Regions from separate parts of the Paenibacillus sp. FSL F4-0243 genome, predicted to be linked through region 1. Evidence: riboswitches for the same ligand, from Rfam matches in the RefSeq annotation. Region 1 holds a riboswitch; each other region holds the start of a gene.

Region 1 (10,220 bases):
AGCTGTCTAAAAGAAATTGCCGACCCTGAACGCATGTCTCAAGTGCCTGAGGCGCGCCAAGATTTTGCAGGCGAAGTGTCAGAACACAGCAGCACGATCCGGAAGACGAAGACAGAGGATATGTGCCAACGCCTGGAGCGGGCCATAGAAGAACATCCATATGCCAATCAGAAAGAGCTTGCTGAAATTCTTGGGATCAGTCAAGCCAGAGTAAGTCAACTCAAACGCAAACTTAGTACGGCAGGCAAATCGTAAACTAATTCATTGTGTTAAATTCAAAAAGGCTTCGACTCTCCTATTTCAGGATGTCGAAGCCTTTTTTCTGTATCAGGTAACCTTGACCGGATAATTCGTTCCTACTCGGTCAGTGCAGCCTTAAGCTCATCGGAGGACGCAGTCCACCATGCCTCATTATGAGAGATCAAGAGGGATTTGAGGGCAGCTTTTCCAACTGCGCCAAGCCCTCCCACATCGATTTTACGTTTTAGAGCAGCATCCAACTTATTGACATGCTCGGCGAGAATTTTCCAACCGCGACGTGCTTCCGTATCGATCCACATTTCGCAGGCCGTTATTCCACCATAGAATTGACTATCCTGTGTACGGTCCACTGCTACCCATACTACCCAAACCTGTCTACCATTAGGTACATCTTCACGGTTCATGGAGAATTTAATCCCCTTTTCAACCTTACTCTTGGCATGCATGGCACCAATATCAATGACTGCTTCACCGCCATCAATAATGACAGGCGATACGTTATTGAGCTCTATAGAGCCCGCTCCAAAGCCTTTATGTTTACTTTTGGCATTCACAATATTTAAGGCAATCTGTTTCTTGCCCTCCGGTTGTATGTTGTCCACGAGTGCACACCCTTCCTCTTACGAATAATTTAATTTTAGCTAATAATGCGGCGATTGCAAACATATACATCCCGTAGATGCTTGTCACGGGAGGAATCACACTATGAAGTCACTGTCATTAAGGTACATCATCATCTTTGCGACCCTGGCCACCCTCGTGCTATTAGGAGGCATATGGGTCTATTCGGGGGATAACTCCACATCTTCTGTTACTAGCTTTGTTTCAAAAGAGGCCAAGTCCTCAAGCGGCATAGCTCCTGCAGCTGCACCACAACAGACACTGCCTGAAAGCGCCCCCGTTCCAGCAGAAGAGGCATTAAGTCAACGAGTTGTCGAGTATCACATCGATGTTCAGCTTGTTCCTGATACAGAAACCTTAATCGCTTCTGAGACGGTAACCTGGACACACCCCGGTGTAAAACCGGTAAGTGATCTATATTTTCATATGTATCCAAATGCTTTTGCTTCATCAGATACTACCTTTATGAAGGAGTCCGGGGGAACGCTCAGAGGTGACACCATGCCAGAGAACGGCTTCGGAAGTATGACTTTAACCGATTTGCGCACAACAGAAGGAACATCACTAATGCAAAGAGTGCAATTTGTACAACCCGATGATGGTAACGTCAACGATAAGACACTCCTAAAGGTACATCTCCCACAGCCGGTTAATGGTGGAGAAAGTGTCACGCTTAAACTCCAGTACGAGGTCCAGCTCCCCAAAATTTTTGCCCGTATGGGCGCATCAGGCAATTTCGTGATGGCTGGGCAATGGTTCCCTAAACTTAGTGTATACGAGCCTATGGGCACACGTGGGGTTAAGGAGGAAGGCTGGGATTTGCATCAGTATCACGGCACCTCTGAGTTTTACAGCGATTTTGGCATCTTTAATGTAACGATTGCGGTTCCTTCCGACTACACGGTAGCTGCGACCGGATTTCCTGTGAAGAATGCCAAGCTAAAGCAAGATCAAAAAATATATCAGTTCTACGCTGACGATGTCCATGACTTTGCGTGGGCGGCATCCCCTGATTTTACAGTAGCCGAAGAAGCCTTCTCTACGCCAGAAGTGCCTGGTGTACGGATTAAGGTGTATCTCGATCCATTACACAAAGACTTAAAGGAACGATACCTTCAGGCCGCTAAGGCAGCTCTGACCTACTTCAGCAAATGGTATGGTCCTTATCCCTACTCGACTCTGTCTATTATCGTTCCGCCTAAGGAGGGGAATGGGGCTGGAGGAATGGAGTATCCAACACTCATTACAGCGTTTGGAGCCACAGACTCTTCTCCTGACACCTCACTTGAAAGAACCGTCGTTCATGAAATTGGCCATCAATACTTTTACGGCATGGTAGCCAGCAATGAATTCGAAGAGGCTTGGCTAGATGAAAGCTTCACTTCTTATGCTGAAGACAGACTCATGGAGCAAGAATATGGCATCAAAACGAATCTCCCTCTTCAGTCCAGCTTGGTGACCAAATCAGAGCCGCTAAATTTAGAAACATGGAAATATGCCGGGGCAGAATCCTATAGCCGGAATGTGTATATTCGCGGAAAGCTAGTACTTAAGGATATTGAACGCCAAGTAGGCACTAAGGCAATGAACAGCATCATGTCCACTTACGCACGTAAATTCCGTTTCCAGCACCCCACTACGTCTGATTTTCAAAAAGTCATTGAGAAGGTAACCAAAAAATCATGGCAGCCTTATTTCGAAGATTATATTTATGGTGGTGGTGCTCCTGATTTCTCAGTAGATACGATTACGATTAAAAAGAATGGCAACAGCGATGCTCAGAGCTATGAATCCATAGTAAAGATTACAAACAAAGGGAGCCATTACGTTGACGTTCCCATTAAATTCACATTCGCCGATGGCTCTGCTACAGAGCGGGTCTGGAGCGGTGAAGGAGCAGAGACTACCTTCCAATTGTTAAGCGATAAGCTTCTGCTCTCTGCTGAGGTTGATCCTGAGCATACCATTCTGTTAGAAAACAAGCATCTTAATAACTTCAGACTGGCGGAAATAGAGCCGAAAACGCTCTCCCGCTGGACATTAAGTGTAACTAAACTAGTTGAAACCGTGCTCGGAACTCTTGTCTGGTGAGGTGAATGATTGTGAGAACATCGATAACCCGCGGCTGGCAAAGCATGAAGGAGCAATTTTATATTCTGATTCTGCTCTTCATCTACCGACTGCTCTGGGGCTACTTTATGTACGGCTTCATCCGGTCTGCTATCGTTCCAATTCTACTGCGTTATCCAGATAAAGACGCTGGAGGCAGCGGAATGGGCAGACTACTCTATTATGTCGAAGGGCAGTTCAACTTGAACACAGATCCTGCGATACGTACTTGGTTATGGATGTTCCTAGGGCTTGTTGTCTTACGACTGCTACTCTCCCCCTTCATAAGGGCAGGATTACTGCATGAACTCCATCAGGAGCGAAAAGGAGAGCGTGGCCTGTTCTTTTTTCCAGGTATGAAGCTTTATGGATTTCCAGTGTTTATCTTCAGTCTAATCGAATGGGCGCTGGCTCTACTTCCGTTATACTGGCTTGCTCCAAAAATGTACGGGCTATTCTTGTCCTCCTTTCTGAACTACTCTTTGTTACTTCATCTAGTTCCATACGTATTGGCATGGCTTATATACATCTTTATCGTGCGCCTGTTCCTTCTATATATGCAGTTTGGGTATACCAGCGGCACGGGGATGTTCTCCTCCTTATTCATTTGCTTGAAGTCGCTGATTCCGGCAATAGGAATTTCAATCATACTTGGTGCAGCAGGCCTGATCCTTTTGCTAGTGTGCGGAATAACGGGTATCTTCTGTCCTGGCCTACCAGCACTTCTTATTCGTCAACTTTCATCACTGCCCTCAACACTCTTCAAAATGTGGGGAATTTCAGCTCAATATCATCTATGGCACAGTAAAGCATTTCCACAATAATTTGAAGCATTACAGAACATAATATAAGAGTCCCGGTTCCTGAATCAGGAGCTGGGACTCTTTCGCGTTATAGACAAATTATGAGGATTTGCAAAATCGTAAAGACTTTGTTACAATAAGTCCTGTTCCATTGGTAACAAGTTTGTAATCATTTGAAACGATTTCTACATAACTTCATGTATTTGTCGTAGTCATGTCGATAAGTCACTATCTGGTGCATAAAACGCCGAATTCCTTGCACCGGGAAGTGGGGGAACCATATTTTGGGTGAATTGATCTCGCTTTGCAGTGATCATAGGGGAACCTTCTACCGAATCCTTAAGCTAACCTCACAGGCATTGGAAGGGGTACAATTTTTTTGAAGAATTTAAGAAAAGCATGCGTCGCTGCGGCGCTAGGACTTGTGATGGCGTTCTCTATTGGTGGAGGAAGTGCCTTTGCAGATTCTAAGATGGACAGTGTTATTTCAAAGACAATTGGAGTTGCCTATAAAACCGGAGGCACTAGCACTGCCGGGTTTGACTGTTCTGGATTTACTACGTATGTATTCAAGAAGGTGGGTCTTTCTTTGCCCCGTACTTCAAAAGCTCAATATAATGTCGGAACTCCTGTAGCTAAAAGTAAATTACGTTCAGGTGACCTAGTTTTCTTTAACACATTGGGCAACGGCGTATCCCATGTCGGCATTTATGTTGGAAACGGAAAATTCGCACAATCATCATCTTCATATGGCGTGACCATCACTTCACTTAGCCAATCCTACTGGGCCAATCGCTACGTTGGTGCTAAAAGAGTAATGAGTACTTCCTCATATCAAGCTATAGCCTACGATTAATACTTCCCCACAACTATAACCTCACAATTACATTATATAGACCTGGGTTTGATTATTGACTTAATCGAATCCAGGTTTTCTTTTGCCTTATTATATTCTTTACACCTCTTGAACGGACTTTAAACACTTTTATTTGATAAAAATTTCAATAAATATAAAAATTAGTTTAATATTATCGCTTACATATGCATTTTGTCTTTAAAAAAACGAATTTTTCTGCATGATTATGTTAAAAACGATTGCCAAGCGGCACTCTGTTTGTTACAATAACTGCAGTAAGATTTTAGTAACATTTTTGTAATCATTAAGTTGTTATTTACAAAGGTTTTGTCATGTATTGATTACAAGCTATTCCTAATCAACAGTATCAGCCGAGTTTCCTAACTATTAGGAAAACGGGGGAACCAACTTTGGGTGAATTGACCTCCATTTTTAGAGGGGTCATAGGGGACCTTCAACCGAACCCTTAAGCTAACCTCGTAGGCATCCGGAAGGGGTATAAACTTTTGAAGAAGAAGCTAGCAGCAGCAGTACTTAGCTTTTCCATTATTTTCACCATCGGAGCAGGAAGCGCTTTCGCGGATTCCAAAATGGATAAAGTGATCGACAAGACCATCGGAACTAAGTACGTATCCGGCGGCATCTCCACAAATGGATTTGATTGCTCCGGATTTACAATGTATGTATTTGATAAAATTGGTATAAATCTACCACACCAATCAGGTTCCCAGTATCAAATGGGTACTGCTATCTCCCAAGATGATTTAAGATCTGGAGATCTTGTATTCTTCAATACAAGTGGTAAGGGTGTCTCCCATGTCGGTATTTATGTCGGTGAAGGCAAGTTTGCACACGCATCTTCCTCACGCGGTGTAACGATTAGCTCCCTGAGTGATAGCTACTACGTGAAACGCTACATCGGTGCTAAACGAATTATGAGCACAGATGCTTATCATTCTGTTGCTTCTGAGACAGAAGATAATGATGATGTTCAATAAGTAAATCGTACATAGGCTCTTTTCCAAGATGTTGATTCTTGGGGAGGAGCTTGTTTTTTGTCTTATTTAGTATTTACCCCTCTCAGAATTTGTAAAACAATAATCCTCATAAATTTCTGAGTCGACCATGCCTTTTTTTGTATATAATTAGTTACAAGCATAAACGCCTTCGATGTCCTTATAAGGACCATAAGTATTTAAAGCTAGAAATATAAGACATTTAAAGTCCCCCCGTGAAAGGAGGTCCTTGACCTTATGATAAATCCCTCTGTTACTTTTCATGTAGCGCCTATGGAGACCAGTCACGCGGAAGAGATTTGCAACTGGGATTACACTGCCCCTTATAATATTTACGGCTGGATGCCGTGGGAGCAAATGCAGGCTCTTGGAATCGAGTTCGGTGACCCTCAGCTACGGAATGAGCAATATGTTTCCATACTAAATGGGCAAGGGATTTTGTGTGGATTCGCGCAGTTGTTTCCAATGGAAGGTGTTGTTCGCTTGGGGATTGGTATGCGCCCTGATCTATGCGGTCAAGGTCTAGGAAAAATATTCATGGATGCAATTGTGCAAGCAGCCTTGTTTCGTTATCCTGAGCGTGAGATTGATCTAGAGGTATTGACCTGGAACCAGCGGGCGATCCGAACTTACCAAAAGTGTGGATTTACGATTACCGATACGTATGAACGCCTAACCCCCACAGGAAACAAACCTTTTTATTGCATGGTCTATGATAAATAATATTAAATTCCATATTTTTCAATGATTTGATGGCATTATCGTTCATTTTTTTGTCACAAACCCTATGATAACGCTTCACCTTGAGCTATAATGTAGGGAGCAGCTTACATAGAAGGGACGAACTGGGATGCAGAAATGGATCATGAGCGGTTTGTTTTTTGCCGCCTGTGCCTTTGCGGTAGTACTTATGTTTACACTTCCAGGTAAAGAAGAGGTAGCTGAACAGAATAAGCCGACGATGCCGGAAGTCCAATTGGATGCGGCAAAGGCCGAAGCAACCGTGAAAGCCAGCTGTATCACCTGTCACGGCGATCAGCTTCAAGGTGGAGTTGGACCCAGTCTTCAAAATGAAGGCGGTCAGCATGATGCTGAAGAAATCTACAGTATAGTCACTAAAGGACGCGGTCAAATGCCTTCCTTTAAAGAAAAGCTAGCCCCTGAGGAGATTGCAAACGTCGCCCTCTGGCTCTCAGAGAAAAAGTAACAGTAACTACTACCTAAGCAACTAAAAACGCCCGTGCCAGAAGATAGTTCACTATCTGCGCACGGGCGTTTATTTATGAGTTTGGGTGACACTAACGATTTTTCTCAAAGGCTTCATTAAATTCATGTGCCTCTCGAATATCTAGAGCTGTAATACCGTCTTCCTCATTTGATTTCAGTCGTAAAGTCACTGTCTTATAATCAATCGTAATATGTGGATGGTGATCAAAGGCTTCTGAAATGGTGGCTACTTCATCAACGAAAGCAATACCCTTCATATATTGGCTGAACATATATTTTCGCACCATGGTATTCTCTTCCAGCTTCCAACCTTCCAGCTTGCTGATCTGCTCACGCAGTTCTTCTTCCGTAAATAACAATTCGTTTCCTCCCTTACTAAAAATTGCAGTAAAATCCGCAGGTCCCTTTACTCGTCATATTCGTTAAACAAAACATCCCTTAGCTTCTGAGGTCCAAGGGATGTGCCAGGATAAAGGCAATATTTTCGATTAAATGTATTCAAGAATCCCAGCGATTATAACTCGGCTACACCAATTTTAACACGGGCTACTAACTACGGGCAAATTACGCCCCGCCGCCCCCTCTTCTTAAATCAAAACAACAGAGGCTAAATCCTCTTCTCCGACTAAAATATTAATGCGGTGCGTGTCCTTATCGTAGATGATAACGCCGCTCCCCACCTCAATCATAGGTTCATTACCCAGCGCGAAGAAAAGATCCTCAGCCAGTGCCTCCCATACCTCCATCTTGGATTCCTGCGGCAATTCTTGCCACTCTTCCGGATCCATTTCAAAAAATAAGTACCCATCGGAAATTCTTCCGACAGCCTCAGTCAAATCCGTTAGGATTTCACCGTAATCTCTACCATGCTTTACACCCACATGTATCACTCCGTTTTCTCCACAGATGAATAATTACTTACCTTATCCATTATAGCCGAAAAAATGACTTCACAAAAAACGGAATGATGTCGATAAATAAGAATATACGTTATTCGGTTTCGAACAGAGTGCCTTGCCGCTGTTTCAAGGATGATATACGCGGCTTTGTCGGAACACATCTTATAATCTCATGGACGAGGTGCATAATGGAAATTTCAACAATACTTGGTTTAATTTTTGGTCTAGTTGCAGTTATTTGGGGTATGATCCTCAAGCACGCTCCTCTTCACGCTTTAGCCACACCTGCTGCTTACGTTATTATCTTAGTGGGTACGGCAGCTTCCATCTTTATGGCCTTTCCGTTCTCGGAGGTCAAGAAGATTCCAAGTCTGTTTAAAATGATTTTTGTCAAAAAGAAATTAATCAGTAAATCCGAATTAATTACTATGTTCATGGAGTGGGCTTCTATTACACGGCGTGAAGGTCTGCTGGCTCTTGAGTCGAAAGTCGATGAAATAGAAGATAACTTCCTCAGAAATGGCATGCGGATGATTATTGATGGAAATGATCAGGATTTTGTCCGCGATGTTCTCATGGAGGACATCCACGCCACAGAGGATAGACATAAAGCAGGCGCACTCATTTTCTCACAAGCAGGTATGTATGCTCCTACACTTGGCGTACTCGGGGCCGTTATCGGACTTATAGCCGCTCTGGCTGATATGAGTGATATGAACAAATTGGCTGCAGCAATCGGGGCTGCCTTCATCGCAACACTACTCGGTATCTTTACAGGTTACGTATTATGGCATCCTATTGCCAATAAGCTAAAACGACTTTCCAAACGTGAAATTGAAGTTCGAATGATGATGGTCGAAGGTCTTTTGTCCATACAATCCGGTGTATCCACTATTGCCATCAATCAGAAGCTTGCTGTCTTCCTGACACCTTCGGAACGAGCTAAGTTAAATGATGAGAAGGAGAGTGGATCGGGTGAGCAAAAAGACTAGACGACACGAAGAGCATGAAGAACACGCCGATGAATCGTGGCTACTGCCTTATTCTGATCTTATGACCCTTCTGGTAGCCTTGTTCATCGTAATGTATTCTATGAGTGCAACGGATGCCAAAAAATTCGAAGAGATGAGTCAAGCCTTCAGTTCCGCTCTTAATGGCGGTACAGGTGTTCTTGAAGAACGGGCGGCAATGCCATCTAAGAGTCAAGAGGATTTAGGAAAAAATGATCAAATGGATAAATCAGTAACCAAGAAAAATGAACAAACAGAAATGGCTAAGCTGCGGCAAAAGGAGCAAGAGGATTTAGAGAAGCTTAAAAAGCAGTTTGATCAATATATCAGTAAGAACGGCCTTACCGATCTACTCAGTACTAAGCTCAATCAATCCCAACTTATGATTACGATAAGTGATAACGCGTTGTTCGCATCCGGACAGGCAGTAGTTAAAGATGATTCTCGGCAATTAGCAAAGTCCATCTCAACTATGCTGCAGCAATTCCCGGATTATGATGTAGTCGTGCAAGGACATACCGATAACATCCCTATCTCTAATAGCGACTATTCTTCCAACTGGGACCTGAGCGCCGATCGCGCCCTTCAGTTCATGAAGATTTTGCTAACAAATACGAACCTGAATCCACGGAAATTTAGTGCGATTGGATACGGGGAATACCACCCCATTTCTGAAAATACTACAGCTGTTGGACGAAGTAAGAACCGCCGGGTTGAAGTATCCATTATTCGTAAATATCAAGAAACCAAAGAGTTCTCAGGTATTGCTCCTTCCGATGAATAATGGTTATCCTTTTACAAGCATAAAGAGCTGTCCAAAGGTCTTAGACCGATGGAACAGCTCTTTTTTGATACATTGTATTCAAATAAAGACTCTTCTAGGTTATAGAAGTTCGTAGTTCAGTGTAGCTCCAAGTTCTTGCTTCTCTTCAGCAGACAGCTCACGCCATTCTCCTGTTTGTAATGCCCCTAGACGAATATTCATAATCCGAATGCGTTGAAGCTTTCTAACCTCGTAGCCAAAAGCGCTGCACATACGGCGGATCTGACGATTCTTACCTTCCGTCAAAATAATACGGAATACACGCTCTGTAATACGAGTGACCTCACAAGGTAGCGTCTTCTCACCTAATATCTTTACGCCGCTGGACATGCCGGTAATAAATGATGGCGTAATCGGTCTGTCTACAGTAACAACATACTCTTTTTCATGCCGACCTTCGGACCGTAAAATCTTGTTAACGATGTCCCCATCGTTGGTAAGCAGAATCAATCCTTCTGAATCCTTATCGAGTCGCCCAATCGGGAAGATTCGCTCATGATGACCTACAAAATCAACAATATTCCCCTTAATATGCTGCTCTGTAGTTGAAGTGATACCCACTGGCTTGTTTAACGCAATGTAAACCGTCTGGCTT
Region 2 (10,220 bases), 1.2 Mb from region 1:
TCCGTTCCAGTGCCTCTGAAGAGAATGATGATTCTATAGCACCACCGGAGCAATCTGTAGAGATGGAGTATTATGTAGAAGTACCACCACAATTTTTGTCCAAATGTGACATCCACCAATATAATATGATGCTGCGGAACGAACCTTATACGCGGCTGCTTCAAACTTTTTTCCCAGGTGCAGTACCCAGTCATTTGATGGATATGTTCGAGAAAATAGATTTGAACTATAAGCTAAGCGGTGAAGTAATCAATGTACTTATTCATTACTTAATGACTATGGTAGCCTCAGGTGGAGAACAGCGAATGAACCGCAATTTTGTGGAGGCTATCGCTTCCAATATGCTGGTTAAACAGGTGAACACCTACGAAAAGGCTGTAAAATATATCAGGGATCAGTCCAAAGTGAAAGGCAAGGGAGCTACAACTAACACGGCGGCAGGATCTCGATCACGTTCATATGCCAAAAATACAGGTCGATCCGCTAAACCGGAAATTCCGATTGTGCTGGACGATGGAAGTGCCGGAACGGTATCGGAAGAGGAATTCGCGGCGATGATGAAGAAAGCGGCAGAAATTAAAGCCAACAAGAAAAAAGGCGTTTCCCAAGCGCCGTAATGAAAGAGAGGTGGAACTATGGAGTCTATGGGCGATGTGCTTCGTTCGATCAACAATCCAACTCTACGGCAGCGTCAACGCGATCTTGAACAGGAGTTATTCAATCATCCACTTGTGAAGGCATTACAGTCTGAACATCCTGAGTTAGATGATTCGCGACTGCGGCTTCATATGAGCCGCCTGTATCAATATGTAGAGGAAAGCCGCCACTGTGCGAACTGTCCGGGTCTAGAGAAATGTCCGAATGATTTCCCTGGTCACTTTAGCAAACTTACGGTCGAGAGCGTGAATGGTTCGGCGGACTTATATGAGCGAAAGACGGCATGCCGGCTTAAAGTGGCACAGGATAATCAGGATAACATCCGCAAACGTATCCGTAGCTTTTATGTGGACGAGCGTGTGCTCAATGGCGGTTATGATGAAATAGATATTATGGGCAAGGATCCACGCCGGGTCTCAGCGGTTAATAAAATATTTGATTATATCACGAGCGTTAAAGAAGAGGGTCTAACCTCGCGCGGGATTTATTTACATGGAACTTTCGGAACAGGCAAAACATTTCTGATGTGTTACTTGCTTCATGAGCTTGCTGTTGCCGGCTATACTGGAGTTATCGTATATATGCCAGATTTTATCGAGGATTTGAAGTCGATCATGATGGACGGCCAGAAGATGAAGGAAACCGTAGATACGTTGAAAAACTGCGATTTACTTATTTTTGATGATATTGGTGCGGAGAACTTGAATCCATGGGCGCGTGATCATGTGCTTGGTGCGATTCTTAATTATCGGATGAACCGTAAGCCAACCTTCTATACCTCAAATTATCCGCTCGATGGTTTGGAGAAACATCTTAGCTTTACGAGCAAGGATGGCGAGGAGATTTATAAAGGTCAACGTTTGATGGATCGTATTGCTCCTTTTGTGGATGTTATTCCACTGCATGGGGAGAATCAACGGGGGACGATTAGATAAACTCGAAATATTCATAATCGTAACATTCAAAAGAGCAGCGATTCTCCTTTTATTGGAGGGTCGTTGCTCTCTGTTTTTTCTTATTTACTCTCAAAAAAAGAAGCCGCCCCCAAAGTAGCATTGACTACTTTTGAGACGGCCTCTGTTTATATTGCGATGATTCCCTTACTCCGAAATGAACTTAATGATAACCATGCCGAAAAAGACAACGGTCATAAATGCAGTCATTCCGAAAAATCCATTCATTAAATCGCCTAGATCATTGCGGGGTTCTTCGTTGATATGTTCTCGTGGGTCCCGTGCTTGCGCGTTGACATCCATAGCTTCTGCCTCCTTACAGGGACTATGCCTGTATTGTTAAGATGCAAATTGAGTTGACCATTATGAAATAAGTCATTGACATTTAATGCGCTTTCTTAGAGTATACCGAAAGGCTGGGGAGATTGTAAAGAAAAGAGTAACGTAAATAAAATTAGTTTGAGGGCAATATAATTGTATGTGATATATAACATATCCCTTAAAGATATGTTATACTGGAATTGTGTCGGTAAGTGGTAATTTGGTTATCATATTACATGAAACAATTTATTAACTTATATTTTCGGAGCAGCTTCCATAAACTAAGCTTTGGTTTAGAGTGGAGTAATGTTTCGTAAAACTTTAGAGGAGGAACAATATCATGGCTATCGTGAACGTGTCTGACCAAACCTTCAGTAACGAAGTGGAAGGTCAAGGTACTGTAGTAGTAGACTTCTGGGCTCCTTGGTGTGGTCCTTGTAAGATGATTGCTCCAATCTTGGACGAATTGTCCGCAGAACTGGGAGACAGCGTGAAGATTGCAAAATTGAATGTGGATGAGAATCCGGAAACGGCTTCCCGTTTTGGCGTGATGAGTATCCCAACCCTGATCTTCTTCAAAGACGGTCAACCGGTAGATAAAGTTGTGGGATTGAACTCCAAAGAATCCCTGAAAAATATCGTAGCTAAACATCAATAATTGTTAAATGCTACTGTTCGGGCCTCGGCCCTGCCGCTCAGCGCCTTCGGTTCATTCCGGAGGCGTTTTGTGTGCTGAATGCCAATTAATTATGGGTCCAATTTAGCTGGAGGGGATCATTTTGGACAATATCCGCAACAAACTGGCTCTATTACCCGACCTGCCCGGGTGCTATCTGATGAAGAATGAAGAAGGCACCATTATTTATGTGGGTAAGGCGAAGGTGCTTAAGAACCGGGTTCGCTCTTATTTTACAGGCAGTCATAATGGTAAAACTCAGCGGCTTGTCGCTAACATTGCTGATTTCGAATATATTGTTACGTCCAGTAACATGGAAGCGCTCATTCTCGAGTGCAATCTGATTAAGAAGCATATGCCGCGTTATAACGTACTTCTGAAGGACGATAAGACATTTCCTTATATCAAAATAACGAATGAAACTCACCCTCGGCTTGAAGTCACACGCCGGGTGATTAAAGATAAAGCAAAATATTTCGGCCCTTATCCTAATGGTTATGCTGCACAGCAAACGAAAAAGCTCCTCGATCGTATGTATCCGCTCCGTAAATGTGGCGTAATGCCAAAGGAAGTCTGTCTTTACTATCACATGGGCCAATGCTTGGCACCGTGTGAGAAGGAAGTGCAGAAGTCCGAGTATGAGCAGATTACGCAAGATATCGCTGCTTTTCTGAGCGGAGGTCATGATGCGGTTAAGAAGGATCTACAGCAGAAGATGCAGGAAGCTGCTGAGGAATTATATTTTGAACGGGCGAAGGAACTGCGGGATCAGATTATCCATATTGATGCATTGATGGAGAAACAAAAGATTAACACCACAGATACTAAGGATCGTGACGTATTTGGTTATGCGGTAGACAAGGGATGGATGTGTGTACAGATTCTGTACATGAGACAAGGGAAGATGATTCAGCGTCACTCCTCTGTCTTTCCGTTCTATGGGGAAGCCTACAGTGACTTTATGTCTTATGTGACGCAGTATTACAGTGATAATCCTGCTCTGCCGCAGGAGATTCTTCTGCCGGATGTGCTTGACGAGGAAGCAGTGGTTGATAAAGAAGCTAAACCGGCGATTGTCATTGCTGCTCCAGCCGAAGAAGATCTACAAAAGGGGGAAGATACCCCCGAATCGCCTGAAGAAGTTGAGGCCCGTGAAATGGCCGCTGCGGAAGCATCAGCAGCAGGTGTCGTTGATGCTGCAGGTGGCGCCTCTATTCTACAGGAGTGGCTCGGCACCAAAGTGCTAGTGCCACAGCGTGGCCTCAAGAAGCAGATGGTCGGTATGGCCTGCCAAAATGCTACAGTCGCAATCGATGAGAAGTTCCGGCTTATTGAACGAGATGAAGTACGTACCTCTGGTGCTGCAATGAGCTTAGGCGAGAGCTTGGGGCTCGAACGCTTAAGCCGGATCGAGGCGTTCGATAACTCGAATATTCAAGGGACTAATCCGGTTTCTGCGATGGTTGTCTTCATTGATGGCAAGCCCGCACGAAAAGAGTATCGTAAATATAAGGTTCGTACGGTGGTGGGTGCGGATGATTATGGAACGATGCGCGAGGTCATCCGGCGGCGGTATGAACGGGTGCTGAAAGAGAACCTGCCGATACCAGATCTTATCGTAGTCGATGGTGGTAAAGGGCAGATATCCTCAGCTATTGATATTCTGGAGAACGAGCTGGGGTTATTCATTCCGGTCTGTGGTCTCGTCAAGGATGATAAGCATAAGACGGCTCAGCTTTTGGTTGGAGATCCGCCAGAACCTGTCGCTTTGGCTCGGGATAGTCAGGAATTTTATCTGTTGCAACGGATTCAGGATGAGGTGCATAGATTCGCCATCACCTTCCACCGTGAACAACGTGGAAAGTCCATGGTTACTTCTAAACTGGACTCCATACCAGGTATAGGCGAGAAGCGGCGCAAGGCGCTGCTTAAGCATTTCGGATCGTTAAAGAAAATTAAAGAAGCCTCCATAGAAGATTTTAAATCACTTTCTATAGGCGAAAAGCTGGCTAGTCAAATTCTTGAGGTGCTCAAGGATGAAGAGCCAGCGACATAGGCATTCGAAATACTGGAATGATGTATACGTAAATATAAAAAAGGTGTCACAGCAGTTTTCTGCTGTGACACCTTTTTTTATTATAGGTTATCCACCCGTTACTTCTTTAAATTACAGATGTAGGTTCAACCGGCTTAGGTTCTGATTTCTGCGGTGGATTAAACCGATAGACGATGTAGGCGACTATGAACGGCATGATAATCGCGAAGATACCAGCCCCTACATTCACGCTTTCCTTCATAAAGATCAGCGTAGCGCCCATCAGAATGCTGTCAAACACGACGTGACTGAACATGACGGCAATAAATCCGTAACGAAGGAAAATATAGCTAAAGAGCAAACCAATCACGGTCAGCTCAATAGGACGGGAACTGATGGGGTAGATCGGATACAGCGTATGGCCAAACGCCCAAACCAGCGTGGTGATCAGGCAAGCAATGAACGTGCTTCGGAATACTTTTTTCAACATAGGAATTCCGAAAAAACGATAAATGGCTTCCTCGGATAAACCAGCGAGCCATGCAACGATGGGCAGCAGCCAAGCATATCTCATGTTGTAAGGAGATTGAGTAGCGTCAGTAGTGGACCAGTTCTGCAAGGTAAATGATAATACGATGAACATAAGGGTCTGCACCCCTAGCAGCACGAATGCCCAGACGTATCCAGCCCGGATACTGTCCAGAACATATTTTCCATAGCCAGGCTCTTTAGCACGAGGCCATGGGTTCATCCCCTCTTCTTTTTTCCATAGGCCGTCCCCTCCAACTAAAGAAAAATAGAGCAGGGAGGACATTAGGAGGCTATATAAGGCATAAATGATGAACATTATGACGGAAGTTATCTGAGCCTCGAGTCCTTCGCCTGAGGATTCAGGGAGCATATTATAGGTGCTGATCATCATGATTACAAAATAAGCTGAGCTTAGGAATATTCCACGCTTAAAGGAGGTATGTTCTCTTCTAAGTATGCTGTAGATGAGTGCCAGAATTCCTAAAGCTAAAGTAGGCAAACCATAGCCGAATAAAGTAAACTTTTCCGCGAGAGAGGTCTGGTCCTTTACATAGGAGGTATGCCAGGCTGGAGCGGTGAATCCTGCTTTAAAGCTGGATACCTGTTCGCCAGTGAAATCGAAATAATAGTGTAATAAGGATTCGCCGATCTGAACGGAACGATCTGTATACACGAGCCCGTAGTTTCCCGTATTCGATTCAATTTGCAGCTTGGCGGGATTTACATCCCATTCCTGAAGCCAGGGACGGGCAAGATTTTCTTTTTGTGCAAGTGATAAGGTAGTACCCTTGTCCTCTTCTTTTGCACTGGTGGATACATTGTTTGGTAATCCGGTACCTGATCCTTCTGCTCCTTGTGTGAAAGCGACAACTGCACCAGTATACATATTGAGGTCAACGGAGATTAGTGGCTCTTGTTCCGCTGAAGGACTAAGTGTTACACGGAAAATGTCAAAAGGATATCGTTGATCCAATTTCTTTTTTGTATAGTCCTCCAAAAGCTTCTCGCGGGACATATAACCATAAAAGGAAGAGTCCGTATCGTACAGTACATTCCACTGATCAGTTGGTGCTTTGGTGTAGTTCAGCTTTTGTTCTGCGAATGATATGGCTTTGTCGCGGGCTTCCGCCTTGCTGATGACAGTAGTATCTTCCCCGGCAGGGCTATTTAGCACCGAGGGAGCAATCTGAAACATAATAAATAGAATAAGACCGATAATGCCCGAGATGATGAGCCTCTTGGAGAGGGCACGTTGCTGTAAGGGCTGGCCAACGGGATTCATGTAACGCCTCCTTGTAAACTGACAATGTTATGTTCCATTATAGTATTAGTGCCATGATAGTTACAAAAATCATCGTATATTCTTTTTATGGGTAATAGAGATATTATAGAATAGGTAGCTGAATATATACCATGAATTTAAGGTGATTATTTCTTCATTTTTCATGAAAATCGATGCAATTGCAGGGAAAACACGGAAAAGTGATGAGAAAAGGCACTCTTAGTGGTACATCCTCTCCAAACCGCATTTTTCATATGAATCACCATTAATAGTGTCTTTGTGATTTATCGAAATAACATATATAATTTGTATGCAATTGTATATAGCCGAATTTCAGGTGAAAACGGGGGAACCATAAGAAGTAATGAAAAGATGAGTATACGCCATAGGCGTTATCTTTATTCATCAGGGGTGAATTTCGTTCTAGGAACGAATAGGGCAGCCTGCACAGTCCGAATCCGTCAGCTAACCTCGTAGGCTAATTTACTGCAGGAACCAAGGGTAGCATTGGTTTTCCAGTGCTTTTTTTGTTGGAATTCTTTAAATTTTGATAAGAGGGTGAGCGTAGTGGCTTCACAGTTTCGCAGGGTTTCTGAATCAAAGTTCCTGAAGCTCTCTCCGCCTCAGATTATGGTGCTTGGTTTTGCATCGATCATTCTGATTGGAGCCTTGCTGCTAATGCTTCCCATTTCGAGTACCAGCGGGAATGCTGTTAGTTTTATTGATGCGTTGTTTACTGCAACATCGGCCACCTGTGTGACAGGACTTGTGGTGCTGGACACCGGGACGACATTCACCATTTTTGGGAAAACCGTAATTATGGTGCTTATCCAGGTTGGTGGCTTAGGGTTTATGACAATGGCGACCTTATTTGCCATGATGATGAAACGCAAAATTTCCTTGCGGGATAGACTGATCCTTCAGGAAGCAATGAACCAAGGCTCTATGGAGGGGATTGTTCGACTGATCCGGAGAGTACTTATTTATTCTTTGGTCATCGAAGGCTGTGCAGCGGTGCTTCTGTCCTTACGCTGGGCGTTTGATATGCCACTGGGCAAGGCCGTTTATTTTGGAATATTTCATGCGGTGTCTATGTTTAATAATGCTGGATTTGATATTTTCGGGGATTTCCGGAGTTTAACCGATTATGTATATGACCCGCTAGTGAACATCGTGGTGATGTTTCTGATTGTCTCTGGCGGTATTGGTTTTATTGTCATGTCGGATCTGGTGGAGTTTCGTGTCAAACGTAAATTATCTTTGCATAGCAAAGTTGTACTCTCCACCACTGCAGGGCTTATTCTTATCGGCGCTTTAGTTATTTTTATATTTGAATTTACGAATCAGCGCACACTGGGGAATTTAAATTTCGGCGGAAAAATATTATCGGCATTCTTTCAGTCGGTATCGCCCCGAACCGCTGGCGCCAATACGGTGGATATTGCCGGACTGCGGCAAGCCTCACAGTTCTTTATGGTTATTCTTATGTTTATTGGTGCATCTCCAGGATCAACAGGTGGCGGGGTCAAGACTACAACCTTTACGATTATGATTGGTGCAGTAATCGCGATGCTGCGCGGACGTGAAGATGTTGTACTGTTCCGTTACCGATTGGCGCAGGAGCGTATCTATAAAGCGTTGACGTTAACATTACTCGCTTTGCTATTGGTCCTCACGGTGTCGATGTTACTGTCCACAACAGAGGATAGTAATTTCTTAGCGATATTATTTGAGACGACCTCAGCTTTTGCCACGGTGGGACTAACCATGGGGCTGACACCTGAACTGTCTATCTTCGGCAAGATTCTGATCTGTCTGACCATGTTTGCAGGTCGGTTAGGTCCATTAACATTAGTGTATGCGCTTGGACCTAAACAGGGTAAACCATTGTATAAGCACCCAGAAGGTAAAATAATTATTGGATAGGAGTTAATCCGAAATGAAAGCACAGCAATTTGTAGTAATCGGTTTAGGCCGCTTTGGCTCAAGCCTTGCACTTGAGCTGATGGAAATGGGCTACGAGGTGCTCGGCATTGATCACCATGAGGAGCGTGTGGAGGAAATGAGCGATCACCTGACGCATGCGGTAGTGGCTGATGCTACAGATGAAGGAATTATGCGCTCGCTCGGCGTACGGAACTTTGACTGTGGGATTGTAGCGATTGGCGACAATATGGAACGAAGTATTCTGGCGGCGATTTTGTTAAAAGAGATTGGAGTCAAGCAAGTAGTAGCCAAGGCGATCTCGATCCTTCATGGTCGTGCGTTGTCCAGGCTGGGCGTGGACCGGGTTATTTTTCCGGAGCGGGATATGGGCATTCGTGTAGCACATCAGCTCGTGACACCCAATTTGCTGGATTATATTGAACTGTCCAAGGATTATAAAATCGTCGAGCTGACCGTTCCGTCTTGCATGAACGGGAAAAGCTTGTCAGATTTAAATACAAGAGCGAAATATGGCTGCAGTATTGTTGCCCTGAACCGGGAAAGTGGAATTATAGTGGCTCCAACGGCACATGATCATTTGAGTGAGGGCGACGTTATGGTACTCATTGGTTCTAATGAAAGTATTGATCGATTTGAGGATGAAGTTGTAAACCAAGATTAAATAGATAAGCCCTCCGTCCTTTACATGGGACGGAGGGCTTTTTTTAATTAAGGTTGCACTCAGAGGTATGTACTATTTCTCTCGTTCCGTCAGAAACATCTCTTCTGTGACCTGCACGAGGCTACGGGCCGCTGTGCTCAGGCTTCCATCGTCACGGTAAATCAGACAGGTAGTTCGCTGAGTCTGCTCCAGCTCCTTAATATGCAGAGAGACCAGCCCACCGCCGTTTAACAGCTGCGGACGCAGATAAGACTTGGGCAGTAACGCTGCCACATTGACTGTCGGCAGCAGCCGCACGATGGCTTCGAAGGAGTCAATCTCCATCCGAACGTCTGGATCAATTCCACAGCGCTGGAACAGATCATCTGTTAGACGGCGGTACCAGGTGCCTTTGGAGAAAAGGATCATAGGCAGTCGGGACAGATCATCCATGGTTAGCTTGGCAGATTGATTCAGAGGATGATGCTCAGAAACAACCAGTCGAAGTTGATCCTCAAACAGAGAAATACAGCGCAGTCCAGGTTCTTGAATAGAGGAAGCGATCAGACCTATATCTGACTTTCCTTCACTGACAGAGGAGACAATTTCATGTGTTCGGCCTGTGATTAGCTTCAGCTCCGCAGTTGGGTATTTCTCCATATATGCGTTAACTAGTGGAGGCAGAGTAGTCTGCAGTGAGGTAAGTGACGCCCCTAAGGTGACGAGCTTAGGCTCGCCTTCTTTGTATTTAGACAAAGCCTCCAGAAATTTAGAGCGCTGCTGCCGTTGTTCAAGTGCGTAGGAATAAGTAAGACGCCCAACCTCGGTTAACTCCAGTCGCTTGCCATAACGATTAAATAGCGCGACACCCAGCCGTTCTTCCAGCTTGGAGATTTTACGAGATAGGGCAGGTTGGGACAGATTGAGCTGGCGGGAGGCCCGATTCAAGCTGGAGTGCTCCACAACCGCTGCAAAAACATCTAAATCGTCAAACATATTTATGTTCCTCTCGTAGTGCAATCTATAAACAGTAGTGACGAAATTCATAGCCATGAAGACAATACTTCTTGCTCCATAAGGAAATAAAAGATTTGTCGGAAAATGTTGTTTCTCTAAATGAGAATTATTATCATATAAAATCTATTCTTATGCGTTTATTGTATAACGTTTAATAATTA
Region 3 (10,220 bases), 1.1 Mb from region 1:
ATCCGGTAACATCTGTACAAGCATGTACATCATAGGGCTCCATGATTTCAGCCGCTTTTTTATTCAGTGTAGACATGACTGTCGTAAGGCGTGTAGTTTCTTCTGGGGATAGCTGATCCTTTTTAATAGAAGTCGTTAAGATGCCCACACCGATAGGTTTGGTCAAAATCAGCTTGTCTCCTACCTGCGCACCTGCATTCGTTCTTACTTTGTCCGGATGCACAAGGCCCGTAACGGCCAATCCAAATTTAGGCTCTTTATCGTCGATGGAATGTCCGCCCACAAGCGTTGCTCCTGCTTCCTGCACTTTATCTGCTGCACCGCGCAAAATGTCACCGAGAATGCTTTTGTCCAGAACAGAAATAGGGAAGGCCACAATATTAAGCACCGTAAGCGGCTTACCGCCCATAGCATAAATATCACTTAACGCATTAGCTGCTGCAATTTGCCCAAAGGAATAAGGGTCGTCCACGATCGGCGTGAAAAAATCAACAGTTTGCACTAACGCCAGATCATCACTTAATCGATATACCCCAGCGTCATCACTGGTATCCAGACCCACAAGTAGATCCGGATTAGGAACGGTTGGTGGTAGACTGCGAATAACCTGCATGAGATCGGCGGGACCGATTTTGCAGCCGCAGCCCCCTTTTGAAGATAATGAGGTCAATTTTATGGTTTCGGCTTGAGACATCATGACTCAGCTCCTTTAGATAGTTAGTATCGAATAACTTTAATCTTACATCAGTAGACAGCATTGTACAAAATACAGACATACAGAAGAACGCCCCGTAGCCAGTACATACTCCCCGGCTATGGGACGCCTCTCATTTCTCACTTACCATTAAGATTAACTAATCTGCTGAGTTTCCTGCTGTTTCTCCAAAAACCGCTGAAGTATAGCATTAAATTTCTCCGGCTGACACAGATTACTAGGATCTAATGCGTTAGGGATAATCACTAACTGAGCATGTGGCAGCTGAGACACCATATCCTTCATACAATTAACTCCAAATTCACTAAAGTCACCTACAATACATAAGGCGGGACGCTTAAAAGACTTTAAGCATCTAGTGTAATCCACATGGCTCGTAGCCAGCCTTTGCCGATACAATTCCCGTGGACGTTTATCGAGAAGTCCTCTTCTAATCTCGTTATAAGCCAGATTCCAGCGTTCCCGGTACATCATACGAATCGAAGGCAGTACAAGCTCACTTGGAGCGTAATACATTAACCAGCTACAATAAGCAGCCATAAGCTGGATTTTACCGATTATCGTTGACGCCTGACTTCTACAAAAGCTATCCGCGACAACAATCGCTTTTACTCGCTCTGGATATTGTTTCGCAATATGCTGAACGACGAGCCCCCCATAGGCACTCCCAACAAAAACAGCCTCACGAATACCCAAATCATTCAATAGCATAATTATATCTAGACATTGGGTTTCAATAATCTCGTTTGGGGCCTGCAGTAATTCACCTGATTTGCCATTCCCCCGTAAATCACACAGAATCACTTTATATTTATCAGAAAAATACTCCAATTGTGGCTTGAACATACTATGTGTTAATCCATGTCCATGGATAAACACAACCGGAGCCCCTGTTCCATTGATTTCGTAATAGAGCGAAGTTCCATTCAGTTTAGCAATAGGCAAAGTTAACACCTCTTTCATAGATAGGTTCTACAACTATATCTGCTTTTTAACGCAGCAAAAAACCACAGAGGGATTCTCTGTGGCTATTCATCATCAAATACGCCATTCATCCTCTCTCCATACGCTTACGAGGTTAGCTGTCGGATTCGGGCAGTGAGAGTTGCCCTACCTGCATGGATGCATTTATGCACCTGGAACAGGATTCACCCCATAACTAGTACCGATTGTTACACTGGTTCCCAGTTGTTGGTTCCCCCGCTTTCCTTAACGGAAATTAAGCGGACTTCTTATGTAATTGTCAGTTATGTGATGAATCATACTCCGTGTAAGGTTTCTTGTAAAGTTGAGCCGTGGGCAAAATAATGTTGAAAGCCATGCTTTTCATTTCATATTGAGCATACACTTCGTTTTCTCTTTCTTTTGCTCTTGTTTACTCAATATATCTAAAAAAAGCCGAGCGGCCATCAGAGATCAATCCCTGAACCACTCGGCTTCGTTATACAATCATATGGCTACAACAGATCGGCGTTTTTCAATGCATGCTCCCAGCTCGGAAAAAAGAACAGCGCACTTCTCATAAGATCAGGATCGCTTTGCTTCACTTGTTTTTTGCTGATCGAGCTTCCATCGGTTTGAAGCTTTTTGATACGACTTAACACTTCATCAGCCTCCAAAGGAATTTCCATTGAAACACTCCTTTCTCAGTGACCTGGTTTCCAATCATTTTCTCCATAATATGCAAATTTATTCTTCATTTCGGTTTATACGAATTAAACCAGCTGATAGACCGGTTGTTCAGCAATAAAATAAGTAGGAATCATTGGGTATTTCTGTGCCAGAACTTCAGCTAAATATTTCATTCCTGGAGCTTCACTTTCCGCATGACCTAACATAATCAGCGCTTTTGATCTGCCTTGGTGGACAGCATCCCTCACATATTCTGGAGTTTCCCATTCGGGGCCCTCGCCAGCAATAATTAAATCAAGATTGTGCTGATTAAAAAGAGGAATAGCCATCGTCCCACCTCCTCTGTAACCTACTAATATCCCCACATGTCTGCATATCTGGTATACGTCTCCGGCAGCACGTAAATAGGAGATACCTAGCTTTCTTTTTATATACTGCGCCGCTTCACTTACCGTCATAGCTGGAATCGATAGGATTGTAGCAGTGGATTGCTGCTCAACCACATAGGCTGACCATTCAAGCTCTCGTAGCAAGCCCACCATGATCCCATCCGGTTGATGCCGATGCCAATAATCATGATAACGAAATATAGCCAGTTCAGAACGCTCAATCAAACTCCGTTTCGCGCGATATACAGGGTCATCCTCTAACCACTTGTTCGTCTCATGATGACTGTAAAACACACCTTCATGTGTGATCAACAAATTGGCGTTCATAGCAATCGTTCGTTCCACAACATATTGCGTAGCGCAAAATGCCGTAACCATCCCTGTAATCACCATTTCCGGATTCCCCGGCTTAAGAGTATCCACAGTCCCATCTATCTGTTCCATGGCTCCTATTAAATCTTCCAGAATCCTTCTAATTGTCACGTTCACTTTAATCCGCCCTTTGAGATCTATTCTACTAATCTATCAACGTATAAATAACCCACCCTTAATCGATATAAGGACGGGTTCACAGTTCATTATTTGAGCAGCTTGCCCACTCTATGATTTCGTGGCAGAGGTGATAATTTGATAGAAAGCTGGCTTCGGCTTATGCCCTTCATCGAATAGGAACGGCCAGTTCTTCCGCCCACGAACAGGGAAATCATCCAGCCAGGTATAGTCATCCGCTGCTCCCCAGAACGTAACCGAACTAATCACGTCCCGGTATTCTCTCAGCAGTGCGAACATCGCTTCATATCGATCTGCTTGAAGCTCGAGCAGCTCAGCAGATACTGTCTTTAAGTCCATTCGTCTATCATCGAAACGGAACATGGATACATCCAGCTCTGTCAGTTGGAGCTGAAGTCCTAACGATGCATATTTTTCGATCGCTGCACGAATATCATCCAGACTAGGATCGTATAAATTCCAGTGTGCCTGCAATCCGACGCCATGGATCGGCACGCCTTGTTCCAATAGCGACTTCACCAGTTTATAGATTTTGTCACGCTTTAATGGATGGGATTCGTTATAGTCATTGTAGAATAATAATGCCTTAGGGTCAGCTTCATTGGCGAATTCAAACGCTTTGGCGATAAAATCCGAGCCAACAATGTCGAGCCACTTCGAATGGCGAAGAAGCTCTTCTCCTTCATCGGCTATAACTTCATTGACAACATCCCAAGCATAAATATCATCCTTATAACGTCCTACAACGGTCTGAATATGTGATTTGACTCGTGCAAGCAGAATCTCTTTGCTTACAGGTCCTCCGCCCTTATCCTCAAACAGCCAGTCCGTTGTCTGGTTGTGCCAAATCAAGGTATGTCCGCGCATCGCCATATGATGTTCCCTGGCGAAGGCAACCAGCTGGTCTGCTGCCCTAAAGTTATAAGTGTCCTCAAGTGGATGCAGACTTTCAAATTTCATCTCGTTCTCAGCGGTAATACTGTTGAAATGATAAGCAAGCAAATGCTCCTGCGATTGGATCGTTAAGGGGTTAACGGCTGCGCCAATCTTAAAATCCTCTGCGAATACCGTCTTTAGTGCAGGCTCTGTAAAATCACTAGCTGGTCTCAACAATCTCCCTCCTAACAAACGTATCTATATTCCGTATTCGAAATATTATGAACGATAATCGAACCAATCAAAGTAGGCAGGTACCTCAGCCACTTTGCCATGACCTGTCGCATATAGGCCAACAAGAACACCGGTAAATCCGTTTCCTTTGACAGCTTGAGGGGATAATGGATAGGCTAGAGCCCTAGATAGCTCGATCCATTCCTGACCATCCAAAGAATAAAGTAAAGTGTATTCCGTTAGCTCCGCCCGAATTTTCAGATATAAACATCCAGCAATCGTTGGAATCTCTGCAGCCACATGTGTTGTTCCATCAACAGTTAAATAAGCTGTAATCACTCTATGTCCATTTCTTTGCGATAGTGCAATTTCATAATGTGCATTCTCGTCCAATCTAGCACAGAGTCCAGCCTCTTCACCGTCCACGGTAGGGTTAAAATCCAGTAATGTACTCCATTCAGCTGAAGTATGCTGCTGTCTTCTGCCTATAAAGGCTACCTGACCCACTTCATTAAGGTCTTTCGATTGCCCTCGAAGAGCTAGAAAACCCGGACGTTGGCTTAGTGACCAGCTTCCCTCTGCCGGATTCCGCAGAAAGGATAATCCCAACGGCAATACAGGGTCATCAAAATCATATCTTCCGCTAGTCTCAGGTTTTGGCGAATGACCCGGTACACGCGGAACCTTCATCTCCAGCCCGACAGTGTCCTCATTATTATCAATCATCGGCCATCCGTCTTCATTCCACGTTACAGGGGCAAGAAAGGTCTCTCTTCCTAGCACTGTATACTTGGAATCTACTAGACGTACTCCAAGGAATACGGCCCACCAATCCCCGTTACGATCTTCGATCAGATCAGCATGTCCTAGATACTGAATGGGACTATCAGTCCCGCGATGGGTCAATATCGGTTGCTCTAATCTTTCAAAAGGACCGTAAGGGGAGGAAGAACGACCGATAATTTCTCGGTGTTCCTTTGCCGTGCCGCCTGAAGCAGACATGATATAATACATTCCGTTAATTTTGTACAAATGTGGTCCTTCCGTCCAAGGTCCACCATCCCCAGTCCAGATGACAACAGGTTCTGTTAATGCTGCTCCTGTAGCAATGTCTATCTCATATTGAATAGCGTGGGAATCATAATCTGCTCCCTGCTGGGTGGTTACATATACCTTTCCATCCTCATCAAACATTAGGGAAGGGTCAATTCCTCCATAAGGAATACTAATCGGGTCTGACCACGGACCCGCTGGGTCCGTAGCCGTAACATAGAAATTCCCCTTCCCGTGTATTTCGGTCGTTATCATGTAAAACGTTCCTTCATGATACCGGATGGTTGGAGCAAATATACCTCCAGAGCTTTTGCTCTTACGTGTATCTAGCTGACTTACACGATCTAATACATGACCAATTTGTGTCCAGTGAATCAAGTCCTGGCTGTGAAAGATAGGCACCCCAGGAAAATATTCGAAGGAGCTACACACCAAGTAGAAATCATCCCCTGCTCGAGTGATGCTAGGATCTGGATAAAAACCTGGAAGTATTGGGTTCGTGTATGTGATTGGAGATGGAGTCATAATTCAACAAACAACCTTCCTATTATTTAATAGTGGGTGCAAGCTACTTATTCCTTCACGCTTCCTACGTTCATTCCAACTACAAAGTACTTTTGCATGAATGGATAGACTAGCAGAATCGGAACCGAAGCAACGATAGTAACGGCTGCACGAATGGACTTTGGAGTTACCATTGACCCCGCTGACTCCGCAGTTACCCCTGCCCCGTTAGCTACACTTGCGCTACTGTTCGCATTCATACTAGATTGTATTAGTTTCATTAATTCATACTGCAATGTACTCAAGTGCTGGCGGGAAGAGGTGTAGATAAAAGCATCAAACCATGAGTTCCATGCACCTACCGCGACAAAAAGGGCGATGGTAGCCAGAACAGGTTTACATAAAGGGAAGACTACTTTCATGAAAATCTTAAATTCCCCGGCACCGTCGATTCTCGCGGATTCCATAAGACTTTCATGTATGCTACCAATATAAGTACGGATGACGATCATATTAAATGCACTTATCATAGTCGGTATTACATATACCCAAAATGTATTAAGCAAATGAAGATCCTTAATTAGGAAATAATTTGGAATCAGACCCGCATTAAAATACATGGTTAGGACGAAAACAAAGGTAATCTGCTTGCGGAAAACATATTCTTTCCGGCTTAAAGTATAAGCAAGCATTGTGGTTAAAAATAGATTCAGGATCGTAGATATCACTGTTCGTGCTACCGAAATCCAAAAAGCAGGAATAATTGTACCAGAGGCAAAAACAGCTTTGTAGTTCTGTATAGTCCACTCCCTAGGCAATAGATAAATGCCGCCGCGGATGGTATCATTTCCCTCATTTAAGGAAACTGCTATAGTATTCAAGAATGGATACAAGGTAACAATGACTAGACATATCATAAAGATAGTATTGAAGGTACCGAACACTACTGGTTCGATCCCTATAATTCTCATACGTTTTCTACTATTACTTTTTGGAGATTTCTGAGGTATTAATTGAGTTTTTTCCATGATTATAACAGCCTCTCTTCCCCTAGCCGCTTCGACGTCCAGTTAGCTAAAAGCAGTAACGTTACACTTACGACTGTTTTAAATATGCCTCCCGCAGTGGCTAAGGAGTAATTCCCTTGCCCAATCCCGTATTTCAATACAAATATATCAATCGTATCCGACCAGTCTACAGTAAGCCCGTTCCCTAACAAGTACGGAACCTCAAATCCGACATCCAATACATGTCCTATGGACATTATCATCAGGATTACAATGGTTGGTTTAATTCCCGGCAATGTTACATTGAACATTTTTTTGTACCGGTTAGCCCCATCAATCTCAGCAGCCTCATATAAAGCTGGATCTATAGAAGCCATAGCAGCCAAGTAGATGATTGTACTCCATCCAACCTCTTTCCAGACGGTTGAAGCACCCACAATACCCCAGAAATACTTCCCTTCACTCAACCAAAGGATTGGTGAATCGATAAGATGTAATTTCATGAGCACGATGTTGATAATCCCGTCGTTAACCGAGAGGGAGACACCTACAATCCCTGTTACAATAATCCAGGAAAGAAAGTGAGGTAGGTAGGATATGGTCTGCACGGTTCTTTTCCAAAATACATTTTTGATTTCATTAAGAAGTAAGGCCAATGTTATCGCGGTTATAAATCCTAGAAAGAAATTAATTAATCCCATAGCCAGTGTGTTTCGTAGTACCCTTAAAAAGGTATCATCCGTAAATAGAAACTTGAAGTGTTTCAAGCCGACCCATGTCTGTTCGCCAAATGCCTTAGCTGGTTTATAATCCTGAAAAGCCATTGTCCATCCCCAAACAGGTACGTACGCAAATAGTACAATATACAGCAGCAATGGAACTGACATCCAAATCAGCTGTTTCTGATTCTTAATCAAGGTCAGAGTAATCGGTTGCTTCTTTTTTCTTTTAGGATGCCGGTTAACTTTTTTTCCCGTTAAAATCTCATCCATATATTTTCTCCCCACATCATCCATATATTTCAGAAAGTGGTTGGCTAATAAGCCACCACTTTCTGATTTTTAAGCAAGCTCTAACTATTTAACACTCCAAGTATCAAATCTCCATTTAAGCTGTTCATTGATTCTGTCTTCGTAAGCTTTAATATCCGCTTTATGAAGTTCTCCAACAAATTCAGTCCAAACTTTATCGAAATCGGAAGGGCTAGCCAAGATTGCTTTTGGCAGATACTTGGTCTTAACTTCTCCCATCTTCGTATCGGCAATTTTTGCTGGAGAATTTTCAACAAGATCTATCGACCAAGCAGGATAAGCCACTGGGTTCGGTCCAGGCTTACTGAAGAAATCTACATAACTGTTGAATCCATATGCGTCAAGAACTTCCTTGTCATACGCTTCCAACCCTGCTTTATATTCTTCTGGTTGGGCTGCCGCATCCGTTGAGTTACCGTCTGCAAAGTACCCTTGCATTTTCGGAGCGGTAGCATACCAAGCTTCTGCTTTGTTACTTAGCTTCCATGTAGCATCAACTGCGTTATCCCGTTGCTCCTGGTTTCTTATAAAGCGACCGTCTACCACTTGATAATCTTCGCCTTCAATCCCCCAAGTGAGGGTTCTTTGCCAATCTTCTTGAATCAATGTGTCCATAAGTTTAAGGATTCTCACTGGATCCTTAGCATTGACAGTAATCCCGAATCCATTATTCAAGTTAAGAGCAGGACGATCCAGATAATAATCTTTGGTGTTAGTATCATACACAAGAGGCAGACCTACATAAGTGCTCATATCTTTCCCTTGTGTCTTGAGTGAATCTTCTGCTTTACCAAAGTTCCAGTGCTGATCAAACATTCCCAGTACGGCTCCGCTAGACAATTTAGCTAAATATTGGTCATAATCCATTACAAATGCCTCTTTATCAATAATACCCAACGCATTCATATCATTAAGTTTTTTATAGTACTGCTTTGCATAGTCTTTATCCGCAAAGATTTCTGCTACGTTATCCTTAACTACTACTCCGCCATCATTAGGATGACCGATCAGATGCTGAGGAGCGTTAAACAATCCCCAGTTTCTCCAGTCTTTGTTATGAATCTCAAACCCAATTGTTGGTTGACCATCAATGGTTGGATTTTTCTCTTTATATTTCACGATAAGATCAAAATACTCGTCCAAAGTTTTAACCGTTGGATAACCGGCATCTTTAAGTACAGCTTTCTGAATCCAGAAAGCTGGGCCAGAGTAATAGGTTGTATTCATCTCACCATTGTACGCACCATAGTTTGGAAGTGTATAAATGTGTCCATCATTGGGATCCTTCATCATGTTCCAGTAAGCTGCGTAATGCGCTTTCAAATTCGGAGCGTGTTCTTCAATTAAGTCCTCGAGAGGAATAAATGCACCTGCTGCAGTCAGTTGGGTATTGGAACTCATCAGATCTGGATAATCCGAACCGGCAATCATAACGCCAAGCTTCTGTTTAAGGTCTCCAGCCAAGAATTCAAAATTGAATGATGCGCCTGTTTTTTCTTTGATCATCTTGTAAATTTTGTTATCTGGTGTAGGTTGCTGACCTGCTTCTCCAAGAAAGATACTAACTTCAAAAGGCTCTACCTTCTTGTCATCGGTTCCAGCTGCAGTTGCAGCTGTTGTTTCTGCCGGTTTGTTTTCCCCCTTAGCAGTATTACCGCTGTTATTTCCACCGCACCCTGCTAGAGCAAAACTTAGGGATAACACAGCAATCAGACTAAGTTTGAACTTTGATATTGACTTGCCCCCCATAAAGCACCTCCATATTTTGTTGGTGTAACCATATTGTAAGCCCTTACAAGTTAAATTATAGAGGTGATGATGCCATTGATAATACACCAGAACTAAAGGTGTACCCCCAAAAAGTTTAGGTATTCGTATGTTTAAATTCATTAGGGCTCATCTTCATCTTCTTTTCAAATTGTTTGAGAAACTGACTATAATTGGAATACCCTACTTTCTCGGCGATCTCACAGTTTTTCAACTTATTGTGTTGAAGTAAACGCGCAGATTCCTTAATCCGGAGGTCATGCAGCTGCTCATTAAAATGAATGCCATTCTTCTTGATCAATAATTGTCCCAGATACACTGGATGCAGGAAGAATACCTCCGACAGCTTTTTAATTGTAAGATTTTCGTGATAATGCGCTTCAATATAGTTGTTGATTTCCTGTACAATCCCCTGTGATTTTTGGATTTGTTCTTTTAGAAGAATATCAATACTCGCCTCACCACATGATAAAAGATTACGCATTAAATCGTTCAACTTCAT

Evidence for each region. Region 1 has a riboswitch for cyclic di-AMP ahead of NSS87_RS00540 (C40 family peptidase). Riboswitches for the same ligand answer to the same signal wherever they lie in the genome.
Region 2: it holds a riboswitch for cyclic di-AMP, as region 1 does, so the genes downstream of both, NSS87_RS25880 (TrkH family potassium uptake protein) here and NSS87_RS00540 (C40 family peptidase) in region 1, are expected to answer to the same signal.
Region 3: it holds a riboswitch for cyclic di-AMP, as region 1 does, so the genes downstream of both, NSS87_RS26330 (alpha/beta hydrolase) here and NSS87_RS00540 (C40 family peptidase) in region 1, are expected to answer to the same signal.

Annotation. Positions count from the first base shown of each region.
Region 1 is NZ_CP150151.1:109,144-119,363, reverse strand. It holds gene NSS87_RS00565 (AbrB/MazE/SpoVT family DNA-binding domain-containing protein) at 1-255, shown strand, start outside; gene NSS87_RS00560 (YwhD family protein) at 357-863, opposite strand; gene NSS87_RS00555 (M1 family metallopeptidase) at 967-2,973, shown strand; gene NSS87_RS00550 (hypothetical protein) at 2,985-3,815, shown strand; cyclic di-AMP (ydaO/yuaA leader) riboswitch at 4,030-4,168, shown strand; gene NSS87_RS00545 (C40 family peptidase) at 4,222-4,650, shown strand; cyclic di-AMP (ydaO/yuaA leader) riboswitch at 5,010-5,151, shown strand; gene NSS87_RS00540 (C40 family peptidase) at 5,157-5,648, shown strand; gene NSS87_RS00535 (GNAT family N-acetyltransferase) at 5,904-6,389, shown strand; gene NSS87_RS00530 (cytochrome c) at 6,517-6,873, shown strand; gene NSS87_RS00525 (4a-hydroxytetrahydrobiopterin dehydratase) at 6,965-7,252, opposite strand; gene NSS87_RS00520 (hypothetical protein) at 7,481-7,774, opposite strand; gene motA (flagellar motor stator protein MotA) at 7,981-8,784, shown strand; gene motB (flagellar motor protein MotB) at 8,768-9,586, shown strand; gene rluF (23S rRNA pseudouridine(2604) synthase RluF) at 9,686-10,220, opposite strand, start outside.
Region 2 is NZ_CP150151.1:5,824,742-5,834,961, reverse strand. It holds gene NSS87_RS25910 (DnaD domain protein) at 1-617, shown strand, start outside; gene dnaI (primosomal protein DnaI) at 636-1,592, shown strand; gene NSS87_RS25900 (YqzM family protein) at 1,758-1,913, opposite strand; gene trxA (thioredoxin) at 2,272-2,589, shown strand; gene uvrC (excinuclease ABC subunit UvrC) at 2,711-4,663, shown strand; gene NSS87_RS25885 (CPBP family intramembrane glutamic endopeptidase) at 4,770-6,455, opposite strand; cyclic di-AMP (ydaO/yuaA leader) riboswitch at 6,770-6,949, shown strand; gene NSS87_RS25880 (TrkH family potassium uptake protein) at 7,086-8,381, shown strand; gene NSS87_RS25875 (TrkA family potassium uptake protein) at 8,395-9,063, shown strand; gene NSS87_RS25870 (LysR family transcriptional regulator) at 9,136-10,038, opposite strand.
Region 3 is NZ_CP150151.1:5,937,906-5,948,125, forward strand. It holds gene selD (selenide, water dikinase SelD) at 1-694, opposite strand, end outside; gene NSS87_RS26330 (alpha/beta hydrolase) at 851-1,660, opposite strand; cyclic di-AMP (ydaO/yuaA leader) riboswitch at 1,767-1,951, opposite strand; gene NSS87_RS26335 (hypothetical protein) at 2,173-2,346, opposite strand; gene NSS87_RS26340 (Nif3-like dinuclear metal center hexameric protein) at 2,431-3,225, opposite strand; gene NSS87_RS26345 (endo-1,4-beta-xylanase) at 3,337-4,356, opposite strand; gene NSS87_RS26350 (glycoside hydrolase family 43 protein) at 4,402-5,934, opposite strand; gene NSS87_RS26355 (carbohydrate ABC transporter permease) at 5,982-6,884, opposite strand; gene NSS87_RS26360 (ABC transporter permease subunit) at 6,944-7,912, opposite strand; gene NSS87_RS26365 (sugar ABC transporter substrate-binding protein) at 7,997-9,700, opposite strand; gene NSS87_RS26370 (response regulator) at 9,816-10,220, opposite strand, start outside.